DNA from 4 places in the Mesorhizobium sp. CNPSo 4670 genome. Region 1 is predicted to be linked to each of the others. Evidence: predicted binding sites of a transcription regulator. Region 1 holds the regulator's gene; each other region holds the start of a gene.
What was found. The regulator LexA, encoded in region 1, represses DNA repair genes until DNA is damaged. The targets are predictions, from matches to a motif close to TGTTCNNNNTGTGTTCNG.
Positions count from the first base shown of each region.

Region 2: AC0ZT5_RS28920 (ImuA family protein) is a predicted target of LexA. The motif match lies at 3,946-3,963, and genes of this name have one in related genera.
Region 3: recA (recombinase RecA) is a predicted target of LexA. The motif match lies at 2,276-2,293, and genes of this name have one in related genera.
Region 4: AC0ZT5_RS01835 (PA0069 family radical SAM protein) is a predicted target of LexA. The motif match lies at 2,627-2,644, and genes of this name have one in related genera.

Region 1 is NZ_JBWJFQ010000002.1:57,195-64,964, reverse strand. It holds gene gltX (glutamate--tRNA ligase) at 148-1,572, opposite strand; gene AC0ZT5_RS03700 (ComEC/Rec2 family competence protein) at 1,675-4,137, shown strand; gene lexA (transcriptional repressor LexA) at 4,131-4,868, opposite strand; gene AC0ZT5_RS03690 (GntR family transcriptional regulator) at 5,241-5,978, opposite strand; gene kynU (kynureninase) at 6,141-7,388, shown strand; gene kynA (tryptophan 2,3-dioxygenase) at 7,417-7,770, opposite strand, start outside.
Region 2 is NZ_JBWJFQ010000023.1:11,677-19,446, reverse strand. It holds gene AC0ZT5_RS28930 (error-prone DNA polymerase) at 1-1,489, opposite strand, end outside; gene AC0ZT5_RS28925 (DUF6504 family protein) at 1,486-2,961, opposite strand; gene AC0ZT5_RS28920 (ImuA family protein) at 2,903-3,922, opposite strand; gene AC0ZT5_RS28915 (metallopeptidase family protein) at 4,107-4,529, shown strand; gene AC0ZT5_RS28910 (DUF1737 domain-containing protein) at 4,714-4,920, opposite strand; gene AC0ZT5_RS28905 (HpcH/HpaI aldolase/citrate lyase family protein) at 4,970-5,860, opposite strand; gene AC0ZT5_RS28900 (DUF4153 domain-containing protein) at 6,155-7,699, shown strand; gene AC0ZT5_RS28895 (response regulator) at 7,703-7,770, shown strand, end outside.
Region 3 is NZ_JBWJFQ010000019.1:384-8,153, forward strand. It holds gene AC0ZT5_RS26375 (pseudouridine-5'-phosphate glycosidase) at 198-1,115, opposite strand; gene AC0ZT5_RS26380 (carbohydrate kinase family protein) at 1,191-2,135, opposite strand; gene recA (recombinase RecA) at 2,417-3,514, shown strand; gene alaS (alanine--tRNA ligase) at 3,907-6,573, shown strand; gene AC0ZT5_RS26395 (SDR family oxidoreductase) at 6,584-7,770, shown strand, end outside.
Region 4 is NZ_JBWJFQ010000001.1:416,769-424,538, forward strand. It holds gene AC0ZT5_RS01825 (F0F1 ATP synthase subunit B) at 1-479, shown strand, start outside; gene rnhB (ribonuclease HII) at 552-1,247, opposite strand; gene AC0ZT5_RS01835 (PA0069 family radical SAM protein) at 1,398-2,552, opposite strand; gene AC0ZT5_RS01840 (glycosyltransferase) at 2,703-3,221, shown strand; gene AC0ZT5_RS01845 (hypothetical protein) at 3,369-4,343, shown strand; gene moaB (molybdenum cofactor biosynthesis protein B) at 4,543-5,097, opposite strand; gene AC0ZT5_RS01855 (4-(cytidine 5'-diphospho)-2-C-methyl-D-erythritol kinase) at 5,099-5,986, opposite strand; gene AC0ZT5_RS01860 (membrane protein) at 6,013-6,198, opposite strand; gene AC0ZT5_RS01865 (S49 family peptidase) at 6,339-7,202, opposite strand; gene AC0ZT5_RS01870 (tRNA1(Val) (adenine(37)-N6)-methyltransferase) at 7,282-7,770, opposite strand, start outside.

The DNA.
Region 1 (7,770 bases):
AAAATTCCGCAGAGCGACACGTCGAAATCACCGCAATGCGCGTATTCGCCACCGCATTCTAGGAGGTGCGTGCCAGATTGGGCCAAGGCCTAATGTTGCACTGCGAAACGCGCCTTTCAATGCCAATCTTCTTGGGCCAGTTCGCTCCTAATCGATTTGATCCGCTATGCGCGCCAGGCTTTCCTCGCGCCCGAGCACGCCAAGCACGTCGAACACACCCGGCGAGGTGCTTTTGCCAGTCAGGGCGGCGCGCAAAGGCTGGGCCACGGCGCCAAGCTTATGGCCGCCGGCCTGCGCATAGTCGCGCACCGCCGTCTCCGCCGCAGTGGCCGTCCAGTCACCTGACAGGGCGTTCAACGCTTCGTGAGCGCCGCGCAGGATCATGCGCGCGTCTTCGTTGAGCAGCAGTGCCGCCTTGTCGTCGATCGGCAGCGGCCGGGTGGCAAACAGGAAGGCGGCGCCGTCGACAAGCTCGACCAGTGTCTTGGCGCGCTCCTTCAGTCCGGGCAGCGCGGCCAACAGCTGCGCCTTGTGCGTGTCGTCGAGGCGCGCAGCAATAGCCGGACCGCCCTCGAGATAGGGCAGAGTGGCGATGAAGATGTCGAACAGCTCGGCATCGCTCATGCGGCGCATATGGACGCCGTTCAGCGCCTCCAGTTTGGCGAAGTCGAAGCGGGCGGCGCCCTTGTTGACGTCGCCGATGTCAAACCAGGAGATCATGTCCTTGACCGACATGATCTCGTCGTCGCCATGGCTCCAGCCGAGCCGCGCCAGGTAGTTGAGCAGCGCCTCCGGCAGGTAGCCCATGGCGCGATAGGCCTCAACGCCGAGCGCGCCGTGCCGCTTCGACAGCTTGGCGCCATCGGCGCCGTGGATCAGCGGGATATGCGACATAGACGGCACCTCCCAGCCCATGGCGTCGTAGATCACCGTCTGGCGGGCGGCGTTGGTCAAATGGTCGTCGCCACGAATGATGTGGGTGACGCCCATGTCGTGGTCGTCGACGACGACGGCATGCATATAGGTCGGGTTGCCGTCCGAACGCAGGATGATGAAGTCGTCGAGATCCTTGTTGGGGAAGCGCACCTCGCCCTGGACACGGTCGTGCACCACCGTCTCGCCCGCGGTCGGCGCCTTGATGCGGATGGCGCCCTTGGCGCCTGCGGGGGCCTCGGAGGGGTCCCGGTCACGCCAGCGGCCATCATAGCGGGGCGGCAGCCCCTTGGCGCGTGCTGCCTCGCGCATCGCCTCCAGCTCGGCCGGCGTCTCGTAGCTGTAGTAGGCCTTGCCCAAGCGCACGAGCTCCTCGGCCACCTCGCGATGACGCGGCGCGCGCTCGAACTGCGAGACGGCCTCGCCATCCCAGGAGAGGCCGAGCCAGGAAAGCCCGTCGAGAATGGCTGCGGTCGCGGCATCGTTGGAGCGCTCGCGATCGGTGTCCTCGATGCGCAGCAGCATCGTGCCGTCAGTGTGCTTTGCGTACAGCCAGTTGAACAGCGCCGTGCGCGCGCCGCCTATGTGCAGGTAACCGGTGGGCGAGGGGGCAAAACGGGTGACGACCTTGTCGGACATGAAACTCTCGGAAACCATCTGAAGCGGGGTGTGGTTGCGCGGACTTTCGCGCATTGCGCGTTCATGTAGCATAGGGTGTCGAGGGCGCAAGGGGCAGACCCGATGGCTGGACGGGGCTGGGGCTCGGATCAGGGCGAGGACGCCGCTATTGGCGTCAGCGAACGGTCCCTGTTTGCGATGCCGCTGCCGACTACGTCGCCACCGCCATCACCCATCTTGCCGGACCGCGGCAACCCGCCGTTGCAAGCGGATGTCTCCGCCCCCGTCCCTGTTGCCGAAGCCGGCAGGATCGTGCGCGTGCGCCGGCAAATCGGCCGGATATCACTGCCTCGGCTGCGCCACAGCGTGGCCACGGCAGGAAGCCTGGAGCTTGACCGAGGCGTAGCCTTCCTGCTGGTGCCGGTCTGTCTGGCGATCGGAGCGATCGGCTATTTTTCGCTGACGGTGGAACCAGATTTTGCAAAGCCTGTTGCGGTCGTCGTTCTGACGGGGCTCTGCGCGTTCGTCTCGCGTTCCTGGCCGAAAACCCATCTGTGTTTCATGGCTGTGCTGCTGTGCACGCTCGGCCTGCTCGCCGGCAAGGTCGAGACATGGCGGGCTGGAACGCAGATGCTGGGTTCGGAAATCTCGACCCAAGTGACCGGCCGCGTCGTCTCGCTTGACCAAATGGAGACCGGCCGCATCCGGTTGACCATCGACGTGACGTCGACCGCGAGGCCGAAATTGCGCTATGCGCCGGAGCGGGTTCGGCTTTCGGCACGAAAGATCCCGGCGGAGATCACCGCCGGCTCCCTGGTCACCGGCTACGCCAAGCTGTTGCCGCCCACCGGCCCGGTGAGGCCGGACAGCTACGACTTCTCCTTCGACAGCTATTTCGCCGGCATCGGCGGCAGCGGGTTCTTTCTCGGCAATCCAAAGCTTATCGCCGGCAATGACAACGACATGCCGCTGTCGGCCCGGATTGCCTCGGGGATAGAAAATGCCCGTGAAGCCATCGCCGACCATATCAGGGGCAGTGTCGGTGGGGCCGAAGGCGAGATCGCTGCGGCGCTGATCGTTGGTGTGCGCGCCGGCATTCCCGATGAGATCAACGAAGCGATGCGGCGCACCGGCATCTACCACGTCATCTCCATTTCGGGGCTGCACATGGCGTTGGTCGCTGGCACCATCATGATGCTGATGCGCAGCGCCTTCGCCCTGTTTCCGGACTTTTCCGCGCGGCGGCCGGTCAAGAAATACGCGGCCGCCGCCGCGCTTGTCTCGATCGCCGCCTATCTCGTCATCTCAGGCATCGTCGTTGCCGCCGAGCGCAGCTTCATCATGCTGGCGGTGATGCTGATTGCGGTGCTGTTCGATCGGGCGGCGCTGACCATGCGCAACCTGGCGATCTCGGCGATCGCGGTCATTGTGGTGTCGCCGCATGAAGTGGTCGGCCCAAGTTTCCAGATGTCATTCGCGGCGACCGCGGCGCTGGTCGGTGCCTATGCCGGCTGGTCTGATCATCGCGCGGGGAAAACGAGACCGCCGCCGCCACGGCGATCTCTGCCTGGCTTTCTCACGCGAAAATTCCTGTTGGCGATGGGTGGCCTTGCCATGACCTCCATCATTGCCGGCTCTGCCACGGCGCTTTTTGCCATCTGGCATTTTCAGCGGGTGTCGCCGCTCAGCCTGTTCGCCAATCTCGCCATCATGCCAATCGTCTCGCTGATTGTGATGCCTTTCGCCGTCCTCAGTGCGCTGGCGATGCCTTTTGGCGCCGATGGTCCCTTTCTTTACGTAATGGGCAAAGGCCTGACGGCGATGATCGCCATGTCCGGATGGATTTCCGAGCGCTCGCCGGTCGACGCGGTCGGGTTGATTTCGCAACAGTCCGTCCTGCTGGTGGCGATTGCCTTGGTCATCGCGACGATGGCGACGACATGGCTGCGGCTCGCAGCCCTTCCGTTCGCGCTTGCCGGCCTGTTGACCGTCTCGGACACGCGTGCCCCGGACGTGCTGATCTCGGAGGACGCCAGGCTGGTTGCGCTGCCGATCGGGGGTGGCGAACTCGCCGTCAGCCGGGCACGCCCGAACGAATTCACGGTCGACAACTGGAAACGCGCGCTGACATCCGAAACCATCGTCATGCCGGAGGTGTTCAGCAAAGGAGACGGGCAATTCGAGATAGCCGATGCCGCCGAGTTGCCGTCGGGCGCGCCTTTCTATTGCACATCGGGCGTTTGTCTCGCCAAGCATCCGTCCGGCGCGATCATCGCGCATGTCGAAGACCGAAAAGACGCCTGGATGGCCTGCGGCTTCGCCGACCTGATCGTCATCGATGACGCCACGGCCTATGACCCCTGTCACAATCCGCTGGTGCTCGTCATCACCAAGCGACAACTGGCCCGCAAGGGTAGCGCGGCCGTCTTCTTCGATCGCCAATCGGCGACCACGCCTGCGACGATGAGCTTCGCGGTGGACGGGTCATACCGGCCCTGGCACACGCAGCGCAAGTTTTCGCGCGAGGCGAGGGGCCTGCCACCCTACCGCAAACCCGAAAAGTCGGTCGCAAGCCCTGCTCAGTAGCGCCTGATCAGCCCGACGAGCTTGCCTTGCACCTTGACCCTGTCCGGTCCGAAAATGCGGGTTTCATAGGCCGGGTTGGCGGCTTCGAGAGCAATCGAGGCACCCTTGCGGCGGAACCGCTTCAGCGTCGCTTCCTCTTCATCCACCAGCGCCACGATGATCTCACCCGGGCTGGCTGTATCGGCATTGCGGATGATGACAGTATCGCCGTCGAAGATGCCGGCCTCGATCATCGAGTCGCCCTTGACCTCAAGGGCATAGTGTTCGCCGCCCATGATCATGTCCGGCGGCACCGAGATCGAATGCGTCTGGTGCTGGATGGCGTCGATCGGCACACCGGCCGCGATGCGTCCCATGACCGGGATCGACACGGCGGAGACCACGTCGTCGTCATTGCCGGCCGAAGGCATCCGTGAAGACGCAGGCTTGAGTTGCCGGCCAAGGCCGCCTTGACCGAGGCTGCCCTGGATGACGCTTGGCGAGAACTTCTTTGCCGCATTGAGGCCTGGCGCGATCGAATCCGGCAGCCGCAGCACTTCCAACGCGCGCGCCCGATTGGGCAGGCGACGAATGAAGCCGCGCTCCTCCAGCGCCGTGATCAGCCGGTGTATGCCGGATTTGGAGGCAAGGTCGAGTGCTTCCTTCATCTCGTCGAAGGATGGCGGAATGCCGCTTTCCTTGAGCCGTTCATGAATGAACATCAGGAGTTCGTGTTGTTTGCGCGTCAGCATGGCAGCCCCCAGGTTACCCAAAACCAGAATCGGAAAAACAAACCCAGAACAAACACTATCTGTTCCAGTTGTGTTCCGCAACCGTTTAAAGTTTAATGAACTTGTTAAGGTGGCTGAAATTATTTGGCGCCCCGGCGGTGGGTCGCGATCGACGCTTGCCTGCCAACGCCGAGTGCTTGGTTGGATTGAAATTGCTATGGTTAATGGCCTGTGGCCCACCCTGTGTCGGGCTTGGCCTCGGCCAACGCTGGAAGCTCGACAAGAGGGCTTGGTTCACTTCACCGGTCGTGGCTCCCGTGAACGAAAGGGAGCCAAAAAGCCAACTTTGGCGGAGGAATTGGCCATATCGGCCTTGCCTTGTTCCTCGTTGCATTACCGTTTGTTTGAGCTGCCATCGCCGGCGTGGACATAGACATGCAGCGTGTAGCCGATGTGGGCAACCATCAGGGTTTTCGCGCGCTCGATGTTGCGATCCAGCGCCGCTTCCATGAGCGCGGTATGATCTTTGATCGCGACGGCCTGGCGCAGCGCCTCCATGGCCTCTTCGTAGCCATGCTGGAGACCGGCGGCCGCACGCAAGGTTGGCGCCAGGCCAAGAAAGCGGTGATGGCGACGCAACTGATCCGCGATCGTGGAGTGGAAGGTCAGCAGCCAGGGGGATGTTGCCGCGCTGAGCAATGCCGCGTGGAAAGCCTCGTGCTTTTCATCCCATTCGTCGACCACGTTGTCGGACGGGTCGTCGACCGCGGTCCTGCTGCGCGACAGCCGATAGTGGGCAGCGACGACGGTGTCCTCCCATTCACGGCCGCCTTTCTCGATCGATTCGTGGAGCAGAGGCAGTTCAACCACCAATCTGGCGCGTGACAGATCTTCCAGCTCGTTGCGCGAGACCGGAGCGACGGCAAAGCCGCGATTGCTGATGGCGGTCACCAGGCGCTCGGCCTCCAATCGCGAGAGCGCCTCGCGCAGCGGTGTCCAGCCGATGCCGTAGCTGTTGCGCAACGCGCTAAGCTTGAGCGGTGCGCCGGGCTTCAGACGGGCGGTGAGGATATCGCGGCGCAGCAGCTTGTAGGCTGCTTCTGTCTTCGAGAAGTGCTCGTCGTCCAGCATTGCCGACCATCCGTACCAATTGGCCGGGTGATTATATATGAAATCCTTCCATTGCGTAAATTATATATAATGTTTGACAACACCCAAGGGACTGCCCATGATCGCGAACGGTTTCACCTGATATGTTCATCTGAGCACGCCCATGCGCGGGGATAGTCGACCATGAATGCAACTCCCGATCTCTCTGCAATCGAGGTGATGGACGCCGCGGACCCGCTACGCGCCATGCGCGATCGTTTCGTCTTGCCGCAAGGGGTGATCTACCTCGACGGCAATTCGCTTGGTGCGGCTTCACCCACCGTCTTCGACGAACTGAACAAGGCCGCGACACAGGAATGGGCGCAGGACCTCATCCGTGCCTGGAACACCGCCGGCTGGTTCGACATGCCGGTCGAGCTCGGCGACCAACTCGGACGCCTGATCGGCGCCGCGGCTGGCCAGACTGTGGTCTGCGATACGACGTCGATCAACATCTACAAGGTGCTACATGCGGCGCTCGCAATGCGGCCGGATCGGTCGCTCATCGTGGCCGAGGGCGACAGCTTCCCAACCGATCTCTATATGGCCGAGGGCGTAGCTTCGACGCGGCCCGGTACGATCCTGCGGCTCGAGGGCGTCGATGCGCCTGATATCGAGGACCTGATCGACGAGCGCGTCGCCGTTATCCTGGTCAACCACGTCAACTACAAATCCGGCCAGTTGCGCGACATGGCGGCGCTGACGCGCAGGGCCCATCAGGCCGGTGCGCTGATCGTCTGGGATCTCTGCCACACCGCCGGTGCGCTGCCAGTCGAACTCGACGGCGCCAATGCCGATTTCGCCATCGGCTGCACCTACAAGTACCTCAATGGCGGCCCGGGTTCGCCAGCCTTCATCTATGCCGCAGAGCGGCACCACGGTGATGTCTATCAGCCGCTCAGCGGCTGGTGGGGGCATGCGCGGCCGTTCGCCTTCGAACAGGGCTATGCCGCCGGCATCGGCATCCGCCGGTTCTTGTGCGGCACGCAGCCGGTGTTGTCGATGCGGGCGCTCAAGGGCGCCCTGGACCTCTGGAACGACGTCGACATGGCGGCGGTGCGCCAAAAGAGCATCGCGCTGACCGATCTGTTCATCCAGATGGTCGAAGCAAGGTGTGGCGCCTACGGGCTCGAGCTTGAAAGTCCGCGCAACGGCAACGAGCGCGGCAGTCAGGTGTCATTCATCCACCCCAGCGGCTACCAGGTGATGCGGGCCTTGATCGAGCGCGGCGTGATCGGCGATTTCCGCGCGCCTTCGACCATCCGCTTCGGTTTCACGCCGCTCTATGTCGGCTACAAGGATGTCTGGCAGGCGGTCGAGGTGCTGGAAGACATCTTGCGCACGGGTGCCTGGCAGGATGCGCGCTTCGCGGTCAAGACCGCGGTCACGTGAGTGTACGTCGCCCAAAAGCAAAGACAGATCAGAGCCGGGTGCGAACTGTCCAGAGTTCCGGAAACAGGACGACCTCGAGCATCTTCTTCAGGTAGGACGCACCCGACGTGCCACCGGTGCCGCGCTTTAGGCCGATGATGCGTTCGACCGTGGTGACGTGGTTGAAGCGCCAGCGGCGGAAATAATCCTCGAAGTCGACCAGCTTTTCAGCCAGTTCGTAGAACATCCAGTAGCGCTGCGGGTCGCGATAGACCGTCTGCCAGGCAACCAGGACCGCTTCATTCTCGGTGCGCGTCTCGCGCCAGTCGGCACGGTTGGCGTCGTCACCGATGTCGAATCCGTTGCGGGCGAGCAGCAGCAGCGCTTCGTCGTAGAGCGACGG
Region 2 (7,770 bases), on a different contig from region 1:
TGATGACGAAACCGCCGACATGCTGCGACAAATGACGGGGAAAGCCCATGATCTCGTTGGAGCGCTCAATCACCAGTCTTGCCAGCGGGTCGGCGCGGTTGATGCCGCCAGCGTGAGCTTCCTTCTCGCCAAGTTCCGAGGTAGACCAGCCCCAGATCGTGCTCGACAATGCGCTTCTGACATCCTCGGAGAGGCCCATTGCCTTCGCCACTTCGCGCAAGGCCGAGCGCCCGCGATAGCTGATGACGGCGGCGGCCAGTGCGGTGCGCTTGGCGCTGTATTTCGTATAGATGTACTGGATGACGGTCTCGCGTTTCTCATGCTCGAAGTCGACGTCGATATCCGGCGGCTCGTTCCTCTCCTCGGAAATGAAGCGCTCGAACAGCGTGTCGATCTTGTCCGGCCCGACTTCGGTGATGCCGATGCAGAAGCAGACGATCGAATTGGCGGCCGAACCCCGCCCCTGGCAGAGGATGTCCTGGCCGCGCGCGAACTTGACGATGTCGTAGACCGTCAGGAAATAGCGGGCGTAGTTCAGCCGCTCGATCAGAGCGAGCTCTTCCTCTATGCGCGTGGTCACGGACGCAGGCACCCCCGCCGGATAACGGTTGGCCGCCCCCTCCCGCGCCAGCCGCTCCAGCTCGGCCTGCGGCCCGAGGCCGGACTCCGTCGGCTCGTCGGGGTAGTTGTACTGGAGGTCGCTGAGCGAGAAGGTCAGCTCCTGCGCAAAGCGCAAGGTCTCGGCCAGCGCCTGCGGATGCCTGCGGAACAGGCGCGCCATCTCCATCGGCGGCTTCAGATGGCGCTCGGCATTGGCGGCCAGCTGCAGCCCGACCTCGGCGACGGGCGTGTTGAGGCGGATCGCGGTCAGCACATCCTGCAGCGGGCGCCGCTCAGTCGTGTGATAGAGAACGTCGTTGGTCGCCATCAGCGGGATGCCGGCATTTTCGGCAAACGCCGCTGCCTGCTCGATCCGGAAACGGTCATTGCCCGCATAGTCCGGCGCAACGGCCAGACGGAGATTTCTTCCGAAACGATCCTTGAGCTGGCGAAGCAAGGCGAGACTGTCTTCCGCCCCGGCCGTCAGATCGGGCAAGACCGCAAGCGACATCAGGTCCCCCCATTCGAGCAAGTCGCTGCGCTCGAGAAGAGTGGCGCCCTTCTCGTTCTCGTCGCGCAGGTTGGCTTGCGTCAGCATGCGGCAGAGATGCCCCCAGCCCTTGCGGTCCTGCGGATAGGCGAGAATGTCAGGGGTGCCGTCACCGAAAACCAGCCGGCAGCCGGGATGGTAGGAGAGCGTCTCGACCTTGGCCTGCTGCCAGGCGCGCACCACGCCGGCCACCGTGTTGCGGTCGGCAAGTCCGATCGCGGAAAAGCCGAAAAGCTTGGCGGCGACCACCAGTTCCTCCGGCTTCGAGGCGCCGCGCAGGAAGGAGAAATTCGACTGGATGCCGAATTCTGCATAGGGAATGACGGTCAGCGCATTCATGCGAAGACCCCATGCAGGAACCAGCGTGGCGGCACCTGGGAGCCGCCATAGAGGCCTTGCCGGTAGAGCCAGTAGCGGCGGCCGTCGGCATCCTCGATGCGAAAATAGTCGCGTGTCGATGCCGCCTCGTCGCTCGCGGCCTCGCGCCACCATTCCGCCGCGATGCGTTCCGGTCCCTCGGCACGCGTCACCCTGTAGAGCGCACGCCGCCAGCGGAAGTTCAGCGGCGGGCCCTCCGGCATTTCGGTGGCCGGCACCTCGATGGGCTCGGGCGAGCGGAACAGCCGGATCGGCCGTTCCGGCGGGAAGATGGTCATCGGCGCCTGCATCCGGTCCGGCTTCTTCGGCGGCGTGGTCCGGCGCGGGGCCTCGGTGAAGGGGATCGTGGCGACGGCGCGCTCCGGCAGATGGCTTTCCACAGTGACCGGTTGCAGGACCGCGCCCTCGCCGAGCCGGGCGCGGATGCGGTCGGCGAACAGCGCGATATCGGCGCCGTCATCGGTCGCGTCGCCGGCAAGGTCGGCCTGCTGCATGTCGAAAGCGGCGGCCGACAGCACCGAGAGCCGGACGAGATCGAAGCCATAGCCGGCATCGATATCCTGTTCGAGCGCGGCCAGCCTTTCATGGAACAATTTCTGGATCAGCGGGGGTTCGCGCATCGGCCGCGAGGTGCCGATGGCGATGCGGCTGACCGCGCCGTCGACGCGAAACAAAAGCAGCGCCAGCATCCTGGCGCCCTCGCCACGGCGCTCGAGATCGGTCTTCAATGCCGCCGCCAGCATGCCCACCAGCCGCTCGATATCCTCGGTCAGGGTGACGGGCTCGCTGAGATGACGCTCGACCGAAAGCGGCGCGACGGGAAGGCGCGGCGACACCGCTTCGTCGAGACGGCCAAGCGCCTGGTCGAGGCGCAAAAGCAGCGAGGCGCCGAAGCGGCGGGCAAGCGGCGCGCGCGGTGCCGCCATGACGGCGCCCGCCGTGCGCAGGCCGACGCTTTCCAGGCTGGTGCGGGTGGCGGGCTCGATGCGCAGGGCTGCCAGCGGCAAGGGCGCGAGCAGCGCCTCCTCCTCGCCGCCTGCGACGATGCGGTCACTGGCAAAGCGTGCCGCTGCCCAGGCCGCCCCCGACGTCGCGGCAAGCCCGGCGCGGACATCGAACCCCTGATGGAAGAAGCGCGACAGGATGTCGTCCAGCATGGCGCGTTCGCCGCCGAAAAGATGGGTGCAGCCGGTGACGTCGAGAAACAGGCCGTCCGTTGCGTCCAGCGCCACCAGCGGGGTGTAGCGGTCGCACCAGTCGGCAAGGCCTTCGAGCAGGCGGCGGTCGGCCTGCGGGTCGGCCTCGACGATGTCGATCGACGGATGCATGGCGCGCGCATCGGCGATGCCCATGTCGCGCTTCAGGTGCAGCGCCTCAGCCCGCTCGTCGAGGGCCGAGATGCGCTGCGCGTTGCCCTTGCGATGGCTGATCACCAGCGGCAGGTGATCCGATGGGCGGGAACGCCAGGACCGCCCCAGACGCTGCCGCAGGATCCTTTCGACCGCGAGATAGGGAAACCACAGCGACAGGATTCTTTGCTCTTTCCTCGCCCCATCTTTCATCGAATGCGCGTTCATCGGGGTTCCACTCCAGTGTGAATTGTCCTGGCAGAGCCGTGCGGCTCTTGCCGATGGTGATGGTGAAGGCCGGGCGGCCGATCGAGCCGGCGAGCCGCCCGGCGATGGTGTCGCGCGGCACCGCCGGCGCCGACGCGACGATAAGACGAACGGGTGCGGCCGTCGGTTCGGGCTCGGCGGCCTGCCGCAGCAGGAACACCGGGCGACCGGCACTCTGCGCCCGGGCATGCAGCCGGCGCGTCGCGGTCAGGTCGAGCCGCTGCGGATTGCCGCGGATCTCGAGGATGACGGCGGCGAGCGCCGTCATCCGGGCGGCCTCCTCGGCGACCCACAGCGCATCGACAAGTTTTGGCGCCTCGGAAAACAGCAATTGCTCGGGTTCGATGCCGAACGAGGCATGAAGCCCCCTGGCATAGGGAAAGCCGGCCTCGCGAAAAATCTCCGATGTGCCGATCCACAGCACCGGCAGCCCTTGCGTCTGCTTGAGGATCAGGCTTGTGAGCGACAGAGCGAAGCCGGCGACGGCTCCGGCATCGCGGGTTTCAATGCCATGGATTTCGCTCAAGGCGGCTTTCGGCAAGCCGCCGCTCAGGGCAGCATCGAGGCGTTCGACGCCGGTGGGCAGGAACGCATCCGGCAAAGCCGCGGCAACCCCGCGGCGGACAATTGTCACATCGATGCTGGGACCGGCGTCGACGCGAGCATCAGGGGTCACCGCGGCCGGCGCCTGCAGGCGCTCGGGCAGCGTTCCCTCGATCTTCGCGATCTGGCGGCGCAGGGCAAAAACAGTCTCCCGCGCCACGGCGGTCATCGCCATGACGGTCAGCTTTCACTCACAATTGTTCCTGTTATGTTCCCTATAGATTCCAGAGGGACCCCCAAGAGTCAAGCGGAGTCATGGGGAATTTATTCCTGTCGTGGGGCTTGGCAGAGGCGTGGCCGCCCGCGCCATTTGCCGATTGCGGCGCGAAAGCCTATATGCCGGGATTAAAGGACACAGCATGGCCCGCATCTACAAGACCCGCAGCTGGCACGACGAACTTTCGCCGTCGATGGAGGAAATGGAGTTCCTTGCGCTGGAGGCTTACGCCCATCTGCCGGAGGATTTTCGCAAGCTGACCGGCGAGATCGTCATCCAGATCGCCGAGTTCCCGACCGACGAGATCATGGACGACCTGTCGCTGGAAACGCCCTTCGACCTGCTCGGCCTGTTCGAGGGACGCGGCATCGCCGAGCGCTGGAACCCGCAGACCGGCGAAGGCCCGAACCGCATCACGCTCTACCGCCGCGCCATCCTCGACTACTGGGCCGAAAACGAGGAAACGCTGGGCGACATCGTCACCCACGTGCTGATCCACGAGATCGGCCACCATTTCGGCCTGTCGGACGATGATATGGAGAAGATCGAAGAGGCGGCTGAGTAGGGTGTGCTGATATTCAGGTGATGCCGGCCTGCAAATGGCTGATACCTGCGCTTCCGGTGCTCACGCACCCAAACGTACGCTCCGCTCCGGTTCTCGGAACCCACCTTGTTTGGTCGCTTCGCGCCCGTCTTCGACTCCGGCTCGGCCTGACTGAATCTCAACACACCCTGCGTCGGAGCTAAGCCTACCAATCACTCAGCTTGGTATCCGGCCCATATTCCTGACCGTCGATATCCTTCACCACGGCCTGGCCGCAGCGCATCGTCTTGGCCTTCTTGTCGAAGGCATAGGTCGGAGAGCCGAACAGGTGCCAGCCCTTGTTCAGCGCCGCAGTCACCTTGTGGCAGAAGCTGGCATCGTCAGGGCCAGTGAGAAAGCGGTAGAGTTTCATCAGTCAATTCCTGTCGTGAGTGCCCTTAGCCCGCGAGCATCAGGCGATATCATGCGCCGATGGCCGCCGCCTTCGCCAGCAGTTTTTCAGCTTGCGCCAGGTGCAGCCTCTCGACCATTTTTCCATTCAGCGCAATCACGCCCTTGCCGGCATTTTCCGGAAGCGCAAAGGCATCCTTTACCCGGCGTGCCTCGGCCACGGCTTCTGTTGACGGGGCGAAGGCCAGGTTCGCCGCTTCGATCTGGGCCGGATGGATGAGGCTCTTGCCGTCGAACCCCATGGCCGCCGCTTCCGTGCATTCATGGGCGAAGGCGTCGAGGTCGCGAAAATCGTTGGAGACGCCGTCGAGAATGTCGAGGCGGCCGGCGCGCGCGGCCAGCACCATCTGCATCAGCCACGGCACGAGGTAGCGCCGGTCGGGCGTCGCCGACACGCCGGTGCCGTTGAGCAGATCGTTCGTTCCGGCAACGAAACAAGCCAAGCGCGAAGCCGGATCGCGGCCAAGTTCGGCAATGGCGCCGATGTTGAGCAGCGCCTTGGGCGTCTCGATCATCGCCCACAGTTTCACGCTGTCGGGAGCAAAATTGTCGTCGAGCACGTCGCCGGCCTCGAGCAAGTCGCGCGGCGAGTCGACCTTGGGCAACAGGATGCCGTCGGGCTCGCAGCTAGCGACAGCCAGCAGGTCGTCGGCGCCCCATTCGCTGGCCAGTGCATTGATGCGCACCACCATCTCGCAGCGGCGGCCAACGTGGTTGGCAGCTGGGCGGTTGGCGAAGATGCCGGCCAGTTTTTCACGCACGGCGATCTTGTCGGCCGGGGCGACGCCATCTTCGAGGTCGATGATGACGGCATCGCAGGCAAGCTGCGCGATCTTGGCCAGAGCCTTGTCGTTGGAGGCCGGGATGTAGAGCACCGAGCGGCGTGGGCGATAGGTTTCCATGGCTGATCTATGCCGTCTGTGGATGGTCGAGGCAAGTCGTCTCCAGCCCTGCACGAAAACTGCACACGCTTGCGGAAAACCTCCTCGGATCCGCCCCGCCGTCTCCCTGCCGGCCTGCGAAACAGGCGGCATGCAAAACCGAGCAAAACCCCGTTGGTCCCTTCCTTACCGGTTGCGCAGCGAAGGCTGGTGGCTGGCCGATCCGCCGCGCGCGAATCCCGTGGCGATCCTCATCCCTTTTGCCCGCAAGCGCCCGCCGATCGTCCGGCTGGAAGCCATCAGGAAGGCCAGGTCATGACAACATTCTTCTCTGCGGCACCTAGCTATTGCAGCCGCTTCGGTGTTGCCGTGCTGCTGGTCGCGCTGGCGGATTTTCTGTTTTACGGCCAGCCAGCCGGAATCACGGTTTTCCTGTTCGCGATCCTTATTGCCGCCGGGGTGGTGGCCGTGCATCCCGCCGCCTTCAGCGGCAGGCTGTGGATCAAGCCCACCGCGCTGCTTGTCGCGCTGCTGCCGCTCGCCGAAAATGTCAGCGCGCTGTCGGTATCGATCGCGCTTGCGGCCCTGGTCGTCTTCGCGCTCTCGCTCAGCGGGCGGCTGCGCCATTGCATCGCTCGCATTGCCGGCCAGATCGCACTGTTCGGGCTGGCGGCGCCGTTCCGCTTCATCAGCGATTTCATCCGCTGGCGCAGGGTGGCGCGCCGGTTCGGCCGGCGCCGGGTGCGGCTGGCGGCCGTTGCCGTCTGGGTGATGCCGCTGACACTGGGCGCCGTCTTCCTGGCGCTGTTCGGTGCCGCCAATCCCGTCATTGAATACTGGCTGTCGCTGATCGATCTTCTAAAACTGCTCGATCTGATCCAGCTGGCGCGGATTGCCTTCTGGCTGTTCGTGCTCGCTGGCGTCTGGGCCTTCCTGCGGCCCCGCCTGCCGCGCTTTCGGCAGCGCGGCTCCCGGCCAAACAATCCCCTTGCCGGTGCTCAACCGGCGACCAATCCGCAAAGGCACGTCGTCGAGGACATCGTGTTTGGCAAGGCAGCCATTCTGCGCGCCTTGATCGTCTTCAACGTGCTGTTCGGGCTGCAGACTGGGCTCGACGCCACCTATCTGTGGGGTGGGGTCGCCCTTCCCGACGGCTTGAGCTACGCCGCCTATGCGCATCGCGGCGCCTATCCCCTGATCGTCACGGCACTGCTTGCCGCCGGCTTTGTGCTGGCGGCGCTCAGGCCGGGAAGCGAAACATCGGGGGATCCGCTCATCCGCCGGCTGGTCTATGCCTGGGTGGCGCAGAACATCATGCTGGTCATCTCGTCGATCCTGCGGCTCGATCTCTATGTCGGCATCTACGCGCTGACCTACTGGCGCATCGCGGCTTTCGTCTGGATGGGGCTGGTGGCATCAGGTCTTGCGCTGATCATCGCCCGCATCGCGCTCGGAAAATCCAATGAATGGCTATTCTCCGCCAATCTTCTGACGTTATCCCTGACGCTTTATGCCGGCTGTTTCATCAACTTTGCCGCGCTGATCGCCAACTACAATGTCGACCACTCCCTCGAAATGACCGGCCAGGGCATTTCCCTCGATGCCTGGTATCTGCGCTCGCTCGGTCCGGGTGCGTTTCCGGCGCTGGATCGCTTCCTCGATCATCAGAGTCGAGCCGCCAACAATTCGGTCTTCCGCGAACTGGCAGGGCGGCGCGGCAGCGACGAAGACTGGTACCGCACCGTCCAGCAAAACTGGCGGGCCTGGAGCTTTCGCGACTGGCGCCTGCTTCGCTATCTCGACAGCAAGGGGTCGCTCGTGCTTCCTCAGCCATCGCAACCTTCCTTGCCGGGCCGCTGACCGATGCCGCATCACATCCTCGTCGCCGACGATGACCCGCATATCCGCGAGGTGATCTGCTTCGCGCTGGA
Region 3 (7,770 bases), on a different contig from region 1:
CCGGACATCTCCCCCCGCAAGGGGGGAGATCGGCAGCTTCACTGAAGGCGCTCTACCTGCAACCTTGGCGATTGGCGAAAGCGGCGGCGACGTCCAATCTCCCCCTTGCGGGGGAGATGTCCGGCAGGACAGAGGGGGGTGTGAAGGAACTCGGCGTTCACGCCTAGCTACTCATTGCCAGACGCTTGAACAGCGGCCTACAGCGCCATGGCGATCCGCGCCGCCAGCCTTGCATTGTTTTCGACCAGTGCGATGTTGGTCTTCAGGCTCCTGCCGCCCGTGAGTTCCAGGATTTTCGACAACAGGAACGGAGTCACCGCCTTGCCGGTCACGTTGAGCGCTTCCGCGGCCTTCTGCGCGGCTTCGATATAACCGGCCATCTCTTCGGCCGGGATTTCGTGGTTCTCGGGCACCGGATTGGCGATCAGCATGCCGCCGGCGAGCCCCAGCGCCTGCCGCGTCTGGTAGAAATGCGCGATCTCTTCCGGTCGGTGCAAGGTCAGCGGCGCGCGGAACGGCGAATGCCGCGACCAGAAGGCCGGCATCGTCTCGCAGCCATGGCCGACCACGGGCACGCCGCGCGACTCCAGCACCTCCAGCGTCTTTTCGATGTCGAGGATGGCCTTGGCGCCGGCCGACACGACGATGACCGGCGTGCGCGCCAGTTCGTCGAGGTCGGCGGAAATGTCGAAACTCTTTTCCGCACCCTTGTGCACGCCGCCGATGCCGCCGGTGGCGAACACCTTGATGCCGACCATATGCGCCGCGATCATCGTGGCGGCGACCGTGGTGCCACCGGTGCGCTCTTGCGCCACCGCGAAGCCGAGGTCGGCGCGCGACAGCTTCATGGCATCGCCGGTCATGGCAAGGGACTCGCGCTCGCCATCCGAAAGCCCGATCTTGATGCGGCCGCCAACCACGGCGATCGTCGCCGGCACGGCGCCGCCATCGCTGATGATCTTTTCGACATCGGCCGCCATGGCGCCATTGTCGGGGTAGGGCATGCCATGGGTGATGATGGTGCTCTCCAGCGCCACCACCGGCCGCCCGGCGGCCAAGGCCTGTGCCACCGGCGCATGGATATCGATGAAGGGGCGGGCGGTTTCTGGTGTCATCCTGATCTCCAATCCGGTGCGATGCGCCTCCACTAGGACGCGCGAAAACACTCCGGCACTATGAACTGGCCGGTCTCATGCCACTTCCTGCGCGTCCGGCACAAGAGCCAGCGCCTCGGTGAAATCAGCGGCGGTGAAATCGGGAACGGCGTCGGCGCTTTCGATGGCCAGCGTCGCCGCGGCAATGCCTTCGCGCAGGGCTGCGCGCAACGGCATGCCGCGCAGCGAGGCAGCGACCGTCGCACCCGCCAGCGCATCGCCGGCGCCGGTGACGTCGGTGACCTTTCTTGGCGTCGGCGGCAGGATCGAGAAGGTGCCGGCTTCATCGAAGCCCAGCATCGAAGCGCCGCCCGCTGTCACCACGCCGCTTTTGAGCCCGGCGCGTTTCAGCCCATCGACGATGTCGTACCCTGAAGCCGCATCGTCCAGGCCGGCAAGTGCGACGGCCTCGCGCTGGTTCATGAAGACGACGGCCAGATTGCCGAGCACCGGCCTCAGGCGCACGATCTTGGCCGGCGAAATGGCAATGGCGAAGACGGGTTTGCCGGCGGCGAGTGCCACGAGCCTCTCCAGTGCCGCCGTCGGCAAATTGGCGTCGCAGAAGACGGCATCGGCGGCGGCGAGTACCTCGCGCACCTTGGAGCGCCTGACCTGCTTGGGAAACGCCAGCTCATAGAGCGCCATGTCGGCAAAGCCGACGATCAGCTCGCCCTCGCTGTCGATCAGCGCCGTATAGCTTGGCGTCGTGCGATCGAGGAACACCGCCGACAGGTCGGCAATCCCGGCTTTGGCGATGGCCCGTGAAACCGTATCGGCAGCGGCATCGCCGCCGCGCACCGACAGCAGCGAGGCCGAAACACCGCGCCGGACCGCACTGCGCAAGGCATTGAAGACGCCCCCGCCGACATCCTCGCGCATCGTGCCGGGATTGGACGCGGCCGGCACGTAAGCGCCGGACACCTGGCCACGCCGGTCGATATGGGCGCCGCCCACGGCCAGGATTCTTGGAGATTTCACCATGCCGGCGATATGACCTTTGTTATTCGAGCCGCACAAGCGCTAGGCTGCGTGACGAAGCTTCGCATGCAGGCAGGCGATTCGGCAGATCGAAACGAGTGCGCGGTCTGGCCCAATGCGAGGTGCGCTCCTGATGTGATTCTTGGGACAAAAAAAGAACAAATCCGGATATTGATTGCCTTTCAGATACTTGAACCCTCTTGCCAAACGAGAACAAAAAAGGTACAAATAGGCAGGGATTACGGATTGTCCGGCCTTCATTGACGACCAAGGGGTGATGTATCATGGCTCAGAATTCTTTGCGGCTGGTAGAGGACAAAGCGGTGGACAAATCAAAGGCTCTGGACGCGGCGCTGTCGCAAATCGAGCGGGCTTTCGGCAAGGGCTCGATCATGCGGCTCGGCGCGAACGAGCAGGTCGTCGAGATTGAAACCGTGCCGACGGGCTCGCTCGGCCTCGACATCGCGCTTGGCGTCGGTGGCCTGCCGCGTGGCCGCATCATCGAGATCTACGGGCCGGAAAGCTCGGGCAAGACGACGCTCGCGTTGCACACTGTTGCGGAAGCCCAGAAGAAGGGTGGCATCTGCGCCTTCGTCGATGCCGAGCATGCGCTCGATCCGGTCTATGCCCGCAAGCTTGGCGTCGATCTGGAAAACCTTCTGATCTCGCAGCCCGACACCGGTGAACAGGCGCTGGAAATCTGCGACACGCTGGTGCGCTCCGGTGCCATCGATGTGCTGGTGGTCGATTCGGTCGCGGCGCTGACGCCGCGTGCCGAAATCGAAGGCGAGATGGGCGATTCGCTGCCCGGCCTGCAGGCCCGCCTGATGAGCCAGGCGCTGCGCAAGCTGACCGCCTCGATCTCACGCTCCAACACCATGGTCATCTTCATCAACCAGATCCGCATGAAGATCGGCGTCATGTTCGGTTCGCCCGAGACCACGACGGGCGGCAATGCTCTGAAATTCTACGCCTCGGTCCGCCTCGACATCCGCCGCATCGGCTCGGTCAAGGACCGCGACGAGGTCGTCGGCAACCAGACCCGCGTCAAGGTGGTCAAGAACAAGCTGGCGCCGCCCTTCAAGGTGGTCGAGTTCGACATCATGTATGGCGAGGGCGTATCCAAGACCGGCGAACTGGTCGACCTCGGCGTCAAGGCCGGCGTGGTCGAGAAGTCGGGTGCCTGGTTCTCCTACAATTCGCAGCGTCTCGGCCAGGGCCGCGAGAATGCCAAACTGTTCCTGCGCGACAATCCCGACACGGCGCGCGAGATCGAACTGGCGCTCAGGCAGAATGCCGGGTTGATCGCCGAGAAATTCCTCGAGAATGGCGGCGCCGAGAGCGGCGACGACGGTTTCGAGGAGGAATCCGGCGCGATGTAAACAACTTCGTGCACAGGATGCCGGCCGAAGATCGGCCATAATCCTGTTCTATTATCTCAAGCTTATGTAATTGAGTTCAGTGTTTTTTGCGTTCCAAACCGCCGGCTTTCGAGCCGGCGGTTTTTCGTTTTGCGGCTGGCGCTGATGGTCGGCAAGCGCGCGATTTGGACCAATTCCGTGTTTCTGGACAGGGTGCGGTGCGACCGCTAAAAGGCCAAGTCTATTTTCTTATGGATGTCGCCCAAAGTGCGCAGCGGTTTTGGGACAACGACATGCATGGAAGCAAAAACTTAAAGCGCGACGACTGAATCCGTTTTCAGTGCGAAGCGCTCTGAGACCCAGAGCCCATTTTCCGCCGGTTTGCCGGCGGTTTTCTCGAAAAGGCAGCATTCATGAGTGGCGTGAACGAGATCCGGTCGACTTTTCTCGACTACTTCCGCAAGGAGGGTCACGAGATCGTCGCGTCGAGCCCGCTGGTACCGCGCAACGATCCGACGCTGATGTTCACCAACGCCGGCATGGTGCAGTTCAAAAACGTCTTCACCGGCCTGGAGAAGCGGCCCTATTCGCGCGCCTCCACCGCGCAGAAGAGTGTTCGCGCCGGTGGCAAGCATAACGACCTCGACAATGTCGGCTACACCGCGCGCCATCTGACCTTCTTCGAAATGCTCGGCAATTTCTCTTTTGGCGACTATTTCAAGGAACGCGCCATCGAGCTTGCCTGGAACCTGATCACCAAGGAATTCGGGCTGAACAAGGACAAGCTGCTGGTCACCGTCTATCACACGGACGACGAGGCGGCCGGCTTCTGGAAGAAGATCGCCGGTTTTTCCGACGACCGCATCATTCGCATCGCGACATCGGACAATTTCTGGGCGATGGGCGACACCGGACCTTGCGGGCCGTGCTCGGAGATCTTCATCGACCGCGGCGAACACATCTGGGGCGGCCCTCCCGGCAGCCCCGAGGAGGACGGCGACCGTTTTCTCGAATTCTGGAACCTGGTCTTCATGCAGTATGAACAGGTGACGAAGGAGGAGCGCATCGACCTGCCGCGCCCGTCGATCGACACCGGCATGGGGCTGGAGCGCATGGCGTCCATCATGCAAGGGGTGGAGAGCGTCTTTGAGACCGACCTGTTCCGTCACCTGATCGACGCGGCGTCGTCCGCCATCGGGCACGGTCCCGACAAGGAGACGGTCGCATCCTTCCGCGTCATTGCGGATCATCTGCGCTCGTCCTCCTTCCTGGTCGCCGATGGCGTGTTGCCGTCGAACGAAGGCCGTGGCTATGTCCTGCGCCGCATCATGCGCCGCGCCATGCGCCATGCGCAGTTGCTCGGTGCCCGGGATCCGCTGATGTGGCAGCTGGTGCCGGCGCTGGTGCGCGAGATGGGCCAGGCCTATCCGGAACTGGTGCGCGGCGAGCAGTTGATCACCGAGACCCTGAAGCTCGAAGAAACCCGTTTCCGCAAGACGCTGGTGCGTGGCCTCGGCCTGCTTTCGGAGGCGACGGAAAAACTGGGTGCCGGCGACATGCTGGATGGCGAGACGGCGTTCAAGCTTTATGACACCTACGGCTTCCCGCTCGATCTGACGCAGGATGCATTGCGCCAGCGCAGCATCTCGGTCGATCTTGCCGGCTTCACCAATGCCATGGAGCGGCAAAGGGCCGAGGCGCGCTCTCACTGGGCAGGCTCCGGCGATGCGGCCACCGAGACGATCTGGTTCCCGGTGCGCGAGAAGGCGGGCGCCACCGAGTTCCTCGGTTACGAGACCGAGCAGGCGGAAGGCCTCATCCAGGCGCTCGTCAGGGATGGCAAGACCGTCGACAGCGCAGGCAAGGGCGACGCGGTTGCCGTGGTCGTCAACCAGACGCCATTCTATGCCGAGTCCGGCGGCCAGATGGGCGACACCGGAATCATTTCAGGGGAAGGCTTCTCGATCGAGATTTCCGATACGCAGAAGAAGGCCGATGGGCTGTTCGTCCATATCGGCAAGGTGGCCAGCGGCACGGCCAAGACTGGTGCGGCCGTCGAGCTGAAGGTCGACCATGCTCGCCGCTCCAGGCTGCGCGCAAACCATTCCGCGACGCACCTGATCCATGAGGCGCTGCGCGAGGTGCTGGGTAGCCATGTCGCGCAGAAGGGTTCGCTGGTTGCGCCCGAGCGCCTGCGCTTCGACATCTCGCACAACAAGCCGATTTCCCCCGAGGATCTCGAAGAGGTCGAGCGCATGGCGAACGAGATCGTCGTCCAGAACAGCCCGGTGAGCACGCGCCTGATGTCGGTCGACGATGCCATTGCCGAGGGCGCCATGGCGCTGTTTGGCGAGAAGTACGGCGATGAAGTGCGCGTCGTGTCGATGGGCACCGGCCTGCATGGCGCCAAGGCCAACCGGCCCTATTCGGTCGAGCTCTGCGGCGGCACGCATGTCAGGGCGACCGGCGATATCGGCCTGGTGCGTGTCGTGTCGGACAGCGCGGTCGCCGCCGGTGTGCGCCGCATCGAGGCTTTGACCGGCGAAGCCGCGCGCAAGCATCTCGACGAGCAGGACCGGCGTTTGAAATCGGTCGCCGCGACGCTGAAGATCTCGCCGGCCGACGTGCCGGCACGCGTCGAGGCGCTGCTCGACGAGCGCAAGAAGCTCGAGAAGGAACTGACCGAGGCGCGCAAGAAACTGGCGCTGGGCGGCGGAGCCGCGGCGGGTGCGCCGTCGGAGAACGAGACTGTCGCCGGCGTCGGCTTCCTCGGCAAGGCGGTTTCGGGTGTTTCGCCGAAGGACCTGAAGCCGCTGGCCGATGCCGGCAAGAGCTCGCTCGGTTCCGGCGTCGTCGTCTTCGTCGGCACGGCTGAGGACAACAAGGCGAGCGTCGTGGTCGCTGTCACCGATGATCTGGTCGGCCGTTTCAGCGCCGTCGATCTGGTGCGCGTGGCCTCCGCAGCATTGGGCGGTCAGGGCGGCGGCGGGCGGCCCGACATGGCACAGGCCGGTGGCCCGGACGCCTCGAAAGCCGGTGATGCGATCGCCGCGGTCAAGGCGGCGCTGGAGGCAGCCTGAAAGTCCCTGCATGAAGGTGCTCGTCCTTGGCGGCTACGGTCTGATCGGCGAAGCAGTCGTCGGCCGTCTGCTTCGCGACGGGCATCATGTGGCCGGCCTTGGGCGCGATGTCGTGTATGCCAAGCGGGGCTGGCCGGCGGTGCGCTGGATCGCCGCCGACATGTCGCGGCTGCTTGCCGCTGAGGACTGGCTGCCGATGGTCACCGGCATGGATGCAATCGTCAATGCGGCAGGCGCCTTGCAGGACGGCGCGCGCGATCGCCTCGACGCCATCCACCGGCATTCGGTGGTGGCGCTGGTCGCGGCATGCGAACGGGCCGGCGTGCGCCGTTTTGCACAGATTTCCGCGATCGGCGCCGACCTCTCCTCCGCCGACGCTTTCTTCAACAGCAAGGCGCAAGGCGACAGGGCAGTCGCAAGCTCTTCGCTAGAGTGGACGATCCTGCGCCCCGGCTTGGTGATCGCGCCCGCCGCCTATGGCGGGACCGCACTTTTGCGCGCCCTGGCGGCCTTCCCCGGCTTTATCCCCGCCGTCATGTCGCGGCAGCCGATCCAGACCGTGGCGGTCACCGACGTTGCTGAAGCGGTATCGCGCGCGGTCGCCGGATCTCTGCCGCCCCGTACTGCCGTCGATCTCGTCGAGGCCGAGGCCAGACCGCTCGCCGATGTTCTCTCAGCCTTTCGGGCATGGCTTGGCCTGCCGCGGGCGAAGGTCGTACCGATGCCGGCCATTGTCGGCCGGCTTGCTGCCGCGACCGCCGATGGCCTCGGCCTCCTTGGCTGGCGATCGCCGTTGCGCAGCTCAGCCCTTGCCGCGCTGGCGCGTGGCGTGACCGGAAATGCCGGGCCATGGAACCAGATTTGCGGCCATCCGCTGCAGCCGCTGGAAGCAACGCTGGCCGCCATGCCGGCCCATGTCCAGGAGCGATGGTTCGCGCGCCTCTGGCTGGCAAAACCTTTCATCTTCGCCTGCCTGGCCCTGTTCTGGCTTGCTTCGGGCATCATCGGCCTGATCCGGCAAGACGAGGCCGCTTCCATTCTTGTTTCACGCGGCGTGTCGGCGAATCTGGCAGACATGTCGGTTGTTGCCGGCAGTGCTGCGGATATCCTTGCCGGTGCGGCGGTTCTGGTCCGGCCTTGGGCCTGGCGAGCGCTGCTGGCGATGATTGCGATCACGCTGTTTTATCTGGCGGCGTC
Region 4 (7,770 bases), on a different contig from region 1:
CTCTCGCGACGCTCTGGGCAACGATAGCCCTCATCATCTTCCTCGGTGTCGCCGTCTACATCAAGGTGCCTGGCATGATCGCCAAGGCGCTCGATGCCCGCGCCGCCAGGATCAGCAACGAGCTGGATGAAGCGCGCCGGCTGCGCGAGGAGGCCCAGCAACTGCTCGGCCAGTACCAGCGCAAGCGCAAGGAAGCCGAGCAGGAGGCCGCCGACATCGTCGCCGCCGCCAAGCGCGAAGCCGACATGCTTGCTACGGAAGCGCACAAGAAGACCAAGGACTATGTCGCCAGGCGCACAGCACTTGCCGAACAGAAGATCGGCCAGGCCGAGCGCGACGCCATCAGCGAAGTCCGTGCCAGCGCTGTCGACATCGCGGTCGAGGCCGCGCGTGCGCTGCTCGCCGGCAAGATGGACGCCAAGGCCGGCGCCGACCTCTTCAAGGCATCGCTGGCGGATGTGAAATCCAAGCTCAACTGAGCCTGTAACATCGAGTTAGAAAAAGCCGCCCGGGAAACCTGGCGGCTTTTTTTGTTGTGGAAAACTATGCGCTCAATCCAGGCCGGCGAGGCTCTCGTCTTCCGCCACTTCCGTCCCGCCAAGCCTGAACGGCGCGAAGGACACGCGGTGCAGTCGCGCCACCGGCCCATGCGCTTCGATCGCCGTGCGATGGCGGGCCGTGGCGTAGCCCATGTGGACCTCGAAGCCATAGCGATCGTGATGGTTGCCGCAGCCGCACATCATGCGGTCGCGCATCACCTTGGCGACGATCGAGGCGGCCGCGATCGATTGCGAGCGCTGGTCGCCCTTGATCAGCGCGCGTCCGGCGCAGGGCAACCCCGGCGGCACGTCGCGTCCGTCGGCGAGCGCGAGCTTCGGTTGGACCGACAGCCCGACCAAGGCGCGACGCATCGCTTCCAGGCTGGCCTTGAGGATGTTGCTGCAGTCGATGCCCTCGGCGCTGATGGACGCCATCGAAACCGCCAGCGCGGAGCCAAGAATTCGCACGAACAGCGCTTCGCGTTGCAGATGGCTGAGACGTTTGGAATCGTCGAGCCCGTCTGGAATGTTGGCGGGGTCGAGCACCACCGCCGCTGCAACCACCGGCCCGGCTAGCGGACCGCGGCCGGCCTCGTCCATGCCCGCCACCGGCCACAGGCCATCGGCCATCGCCTTCGTCTCGAAGGAGAAATCGGGTTTCTCGATGATCTCAAAGAGAAACGGAGAATCGGAACGCGCGCGAGCCATGTTGCGGCGAGGTTCGCATCGGCTCCGATTCTCCGCAAGTCCCTCCGGGTCGGGTGGGGCGCCGGACCTGGAGGGCACCGTCTGCAGGCCGGGGCAGGCCGGACGGGATTCTTGTGCCGCGACAGGTCAAACCGCCGCGGGAATTTGTTTTCAAAGCAGAGTCAGTTGCACCTGGTCCTTGCTGCCGGCCACGAACTGATCGGTCCGAAGCGTGCGCCGTTCGACATTGAGGCCGAGCCGCTTGGCGGTGATCTCGAAGCGCCGGCCGATCTGCCAGGCGTAGGGACCAGCACCCTTCATGCGCTTGCCCCATTCCGAATCGTAGTCCTTGCCGTCGCGCATCGAGCGGATCAGCGACATCACGTGGCGGTAACGGTCGGGATAGTGGCGCAGCAGCCAGTCCTTGAAGATCGGACTGACCTCCAGCGGCAAGCGCAGCACGACATAGCCCGCCTCGCGCGCGCCGGCGGTGCGTGCCGAATCGAGGATGCGTTCCATCTCCTGGTCGGTCAGGCCGGGGATGATCGGCGCCACCATGACCGAGGCCGGAATGCCGGCATCCGAAAGCTGCCGGATCGCCTCCAGCCGCTTGGTCGGCGTCGAGGCGCGGGGCTCCATGGTTCTCGCCAGCATACGGTCGAGCGTCGTCACCGACAGCGCCACCTTGGCCAGCCCGCGCTCGGCCATGCGCGACAGGATATCGATGTCGCGCGTCACCAAAGCGGACTTGGTGACGATGCCGACCGGATGGCCGCGCGCTTCCAGCACTTCGAGGATCTCGCGCATGATCCTGTATTGCTTCTCGATTGGCTGGTACGGATCGGTGTTGGTGCCGATCGCGATGGTGCGCGGCTGGTAGCTGTCCTTCGACAGTTCCTTGTCGAGTAGCCGCGCCGCATCCGGTTTGGCGAACAGCTTCGATTCGAAATCGAGGCCCGGCGACAGGCCCATGAAACTGTGCGTCGGCCGGGCAAAGCAATAGACGCAGCCATGTTCGCAACCGCGATAGGGATTGATCGACCGGTCGAAGGAGATGTCGGGCGATTCGTTGCGCGTGATGATGGTGCGCGGCTTCTCGACCTGCACCTCGGTCTTGAAGGGCGGCAGTTCCTCCAGCGAATTCCAGCCATCATCGAAGACATGCCGGCTAACCGGCTCGAAGCGGCCGGATGGATTGATGCCCGCCGACCTGCCGCGATTGCGGTCCGGACGGACACGCACGCCACTCTGCTCGATCATCGCATTGGCCATCTCGGCTCTTCCAGCTCCGAAAGCTGCAATGTCGGCGCGCACGATCTGTTCCATCTTCGCCCGCTCCCAGGGACTGTCCATATTGTGTCGAATCGCTCTGTTCATGAAATTATTCCTATTTCGCCAATGAGAACAAAGCAAGAACTTTTTATGGTGCGCTGCAAAAACTGGCGCTTCTTTCGGCTTTCCGCTATTCGGCTGATGATGCTCAGTGTCCTGATCGAAACCCGCAATGACGAGGAGGGCCTCGCCCGCACGCTCGCCTCGCTGATTGGCGGCGCGGTCGAGGGCGTGGTGCGTGACGTCATCGTCTGTGACACGGGTTCTACCGACCAGACGCATCGTGTTGCCGAGCATGCCGGCTGTCACTACGTGACTGGCGGTATCGCTGCCGGCATCCGCCAGGCCAAGGGTGACTGGCTGCTGCTCCTGGAGCCGGGCTCGCGGTTGATGGATGGCTGGATCGATGCGGTCGTTGCCCACACGGCCAGGCAAACCATGGCGGCACGCTTCTCGCGGGCGCGGGGCAGCCGCACACCGTTCCTGGCCCGGGTGTTTTCGGGAAACCGCGCCTTGGCCGATGGATTGCTGATCAGCAAGCTTCAGGCCGCGGCAGCGTCGAAGCGGGCCGGCAGCGCCGAGGCCATCGCACGCGGCCTCGCGGCAAAGCGGCTCGACGCCGAAATCTGGGTGGCACCGCCGAAGCAGCGCTCCTCGGAGTGATTTTTTGCAGCTGCTCTGTTCATTGTGCATTGCACAAAATCTGACGCGAGGTTAGTTTCCCGTTCAGAGGGGTGGATTGGGTTGGGGTCATGCCGAGTGATGAGCTCCGATGCGGCATCGGCGCCCACGCTCTTAGCCGAGGACCCGATGAAGCTTTCAACTCCCAACAAATCCGGCGCTGCCAGTCTTGACGCCATTGCGCGCAACGGCAGCCTGCTGCGCCGCATCGCCGTGCGCATTCCGACCTATCTGACGGACCTGCGCGAAAACCCTGCCTGGCTGCCGATGTTCGTGCTGGCGCGTACAATGCCGGGACGCCGGATGCATTGGCTGGGCGCAAAACGCGCTCGTCCGGCCCATAATTCGGGGGATACGATGTTTGCCGGCGTCGACCGCGAAGGCGTGGTCGAGGCACTGCGCTCCGACGGGCTGTTTTCGGGCCTGATGCTGCCGCCGGCGATCCATGAAGAGATCGCCAGTTTCGCCCAGCGCACGCCTTGCTTCGGCAATTTCGACCGCCGTCTCGAATTCATGCCGGGTGAACATGCCGAGGCCGAAAAACGCATGGGCCGCTCGCTGCTCAGCGGACATTTTTTCGAGCGCATCCTCGACTGCAAGGCGGCACTCGCCATCCAGCGTGATCCGCTGCTTCTGGATATTGCCGCACACTATCTCGGCGGCCAGGCAAAGCTGATTACCACGCGCGTCTGGTGGAGTTTTCCGACGGGTGAGGCATCGGACGCCGACAAGAACCTTGCCTCGCTCGGAAAATATCATTTCGACCTCGACGACTGGCGCATGCTGAAATTCTTCTTCTATCTCAAGCCGGTCGACGCCGACACTGGCCCGCATGTCTATGTCCGGGGCAGTCACAAGCGCCGCAGCCTCAAACATCAACTCACCTTGCTCGTCGGCCATCCCGCGCAAGAGGTTCTGGATGTCTATGGCGAGCAGAGCCCGGTGACGCTGACCGGTGAAGCCGGTCTCGGCTTCGTCGAGGATCCTTTTGGCTTTCACATGGGCACGGTGCCGGCGCGCACGCCGAGATTGATGATGGAAGTCGGCTTCGGCGTATCGCCGCCCTCACGCCGGCGCTTTCATGGCGAGCCGGTCATCCGCTGAATCAAGCTCGGTTGAAGGCGAACGTTTGCCGCAATAGCATCCGCCGGTAAGCACATTGATCGCAGATGCCCTGTCGTGACGGCGATGATCGCCTTCACGCAGGGTACTTTCGGTGGTCCGGTTTGAATAGGGTTTCGAAGGCGCCGGTATTATTCTGGCTCGCAAATGCAGCGTGGAACGGGGCGCTTTGCCTCGACTTTTACGGAGCCGATTTTCCGCGCCGCAGATGCTCGTCCAGGCGAGGCATGATCTCTACGAAGTTGCAGGGCATGTGCCGGTAGTCGAACTGCGCCTTGAGGATGCCGTCCCAGGCGTCCCTGCAGGCGCCCGGCGAGCCCGGCAGCACGAAGACGAAGGTGGCGTTGACGACGCCGCCGGTCGCCCGGCTCTGGATGGTCGAGGTGCCGATCTTGTCGTAGGAGATGCGGTGGAAGACTTCCGAAAAGCCGTCCATGCGCTTTTCGAAGATCGGCTCCAGCGCTTCCGGCGTCACGTCGCGGCCGGTGAAGCCGGTGCCGCCAGTGGTGATGACGACATCGATCGCCGCATCCTTCGACCAGCCGAGGACCTTGTCGCGGATTTTCTCGCGGTCATCGGTGACGATATCGCGGGCGGCGAGGACGTGGCCGGCTTCAGTGATGCGGTCGGCCAGTGTCTGGCCGGATTTGTCGTCGGCGAGGTTGCGTGTGTCCGACACGGTCAGCACCGCGATGCGGATCGGAATGAAAGGCCGGCTCTCGTCAATCCTGGCCATCTCAGCCAGCCTCCGATGTCATGCTGCGCGTCGCGGCGACGAACCAGTCGGGCTGGCGGCTGCGGATCTCGCCGGCAGCGCGCTTGGCGACATTGCCGGTCTCGAACAGGCCGAAGCACGTCGCGCCGGATCCGGACATCCGGGAGAAGCCCGATCCAGCCTTGTTAAGCCAGGAAAGCGCTCTGCCGATGGCGGGCTGCATCGCCAGCGCCGCGGGCTCAAGATCATTGCGGGTGATCTCCAGCCAGTTGCGCAGGCTATGGAAGTCGATGCTGCGCGGCAAAGGCGGCAGTGGCTCATTGTCGCGACGCGACAGCGCCGCAAACACCTCGGCGGTCGAAAGGGCCATTCCGGGATTGACCAGCACCAGCCCGAGCGCCGAAAAATCCGGCACCATCGACAGCTCGTCCCCAATGCCGCGCGCGACCAGCGGCTTTGCCGCCAGGCACATCGGCACATCGGCGCCAAGCGAGAGGCCGATCCGCGCCAGCTCAGGGCTGTCCATGTTCAGGGCCCATGTCTCTGCCAGCCCGCGCAGCACGGCTGCCGCATCGCTCGAGCCTCCGCCGACGCCGGAGGCAACCGGCAGGTTCTTTTCGAGCCGGATGGCGACCGGTGGGGATCTCTTGGGTCCAGCCTCTCTCCGCAGGGCGTCGCGCGCCTTGAGCACCAGATTGCTGGCGTCTAGAGGAACGGCCTGCGCGTAGCGGCCAGACACGGTAAAATCATCGCTGTCGGCGAGTGTGATTTCTACCCGGTCGCCAAAACGCGTGAACACCGCCAGGCTTTCGATCAGGTGATAGCCGTCGGGGCGCCTGCCGGTGACATGCAGCGCCAGATTGACCTTGGCATGCGCATGCCAGGTACGCGACCCGATCTCGGTGTCCACGGCGTCAGTCGTATGCGGGATGATGCTCAGTCCTTGGCCAGCCGGTATTCGCCGGTCTTCGGATCCTTGACCAGCGTACCCATGGCACCGTTTGCCGCCTGCTTTTCGGTGCGCCGCACCTTGGCGGTCACGCGCTCGGCTTCCCGGATGAAGGTGCGGTAGCCGAAATAGGCGGCGACGCCAACGACGGTGAAGAAAATGATCTGCGGCATGTCAAAACTCCTCCCACGCTGGGCCGGCGAAGGCGGCCGGTCGGGTCGGTTGATGCATGTCGCCCAAAAGTGGATCCGGATTTGGGAAAACGACATGCATAAGACTTCAAGCTCTCATGCTAGACGGTTTTGCCCGGTTTTCAAAGCCCGAAGCGAGACCACAACGCGCGCTCTTCCGCCGCATCGATCACGCCGCTGGCGGCTGCCGCGGCGATATCGGGCACTGAGAAGCCCTTGCTCGAGCCGAACAGGCCGAACCGGCTGAGGAAACCGCGCGGCGCCGTGACCAGCCTGAGCTGGGTCTTCGGTCCGAAACGGGTCTTGAGCACCGTGCGCATGTCGCCGAGTGCATCGATCAGGCCGAGTTCGAGACCCTTCATGCCGGTCCAGAACAGACCGGTGAACAGATCCGGATCGTCCTTCAGCTTCGTGCCGCGCCTTTCCTTGACGAGGTCGATGAACGTGCCATGCACCTCGAGTTGCAGCGCTTTCAGGCGCTCGACGTCTTCCTTCTTCTCCGGCTTGAACGGATCAAGCACGGCCTTGTTCTGGCCGGCGGTGTGGACCCGGCGCTCGACGCCGATCTTCTTCATCAGCTCCGGGAAGCCGAACGAGGCCGAGACCACGCCGATCGAACCGACGATGGAGGACGGATCGGCGAAGATCTCGTCGCCGGCAACCGCGATCATGTAGCCGCCCGATGCCGCGACGTCCTCGACGAAGACCAGCACTTTCTTGTTCTTTTCGGTCGCCAGGTCGCGAATACGCTTGAAGATCAGCCGCGATTGCACCGGCGAACCGCCCGGCGAATTGATCGAGATGGCTACCGCCGGCGCGTCGTAGGAAAACGCCTTCTCGATGAGGCCGGCGGTCGAGGCCAGCGACAGGCTCGGCCGGAACTGGCCACCCCCGGGCATGATGGTGCCGTGCAGCCGGATGACCGGAATGGTGACGACGGTGGAGCGCCAGGACTTCGGCAGCAGGCGGTTGATAAGTCGTTTCACGAGGGCGCGGTCTCCGGTCGATAGGTTGCACGCATGTAGGAACTTCCCGGCCAACGGCAATGTGGCCGGTAAGAATAGCTCAATCTCCGAACAGCGAGGCGAGGCCGTTGGCAATCATTTCGCTGCGCTCGTCAGGTCCGTCGCCCGATTGCGCATGAAGCATCAGGGGAGGGCGGATGGCCAGCTTCCCTCGCGCCCCGAGCGCAGCCCTGACGACGATACGGATCGCCGCCGCGTCGGGGCGGGGATGGACAGCGAGGATCTCGGCATCGCCGAAGCGCCCGGACATCGCATCGAGAATGGCGCCGAGCTGCTCGGGTCGGGCGATGACGGCGAGGCCGCCGCGCGGCCTGACCACAGCGGCAGCGCTGCGGATCCAGCTCTCGAACAGTCCGTCCTCGGTGACGTGGGCTTCCTTTCTCAGGCGATCGGGCGTGGCACGGTCCCGCGCGGCGTTGAAAGGCGGGTTCATGATGACGAAGTCGAAGTCGTTGTCGGCGAGGCCGGCCGCCGCCCGCGCCCGTCCCGATACGGTGACATCGGCGATGAGCACCGAGGCACGGTCACT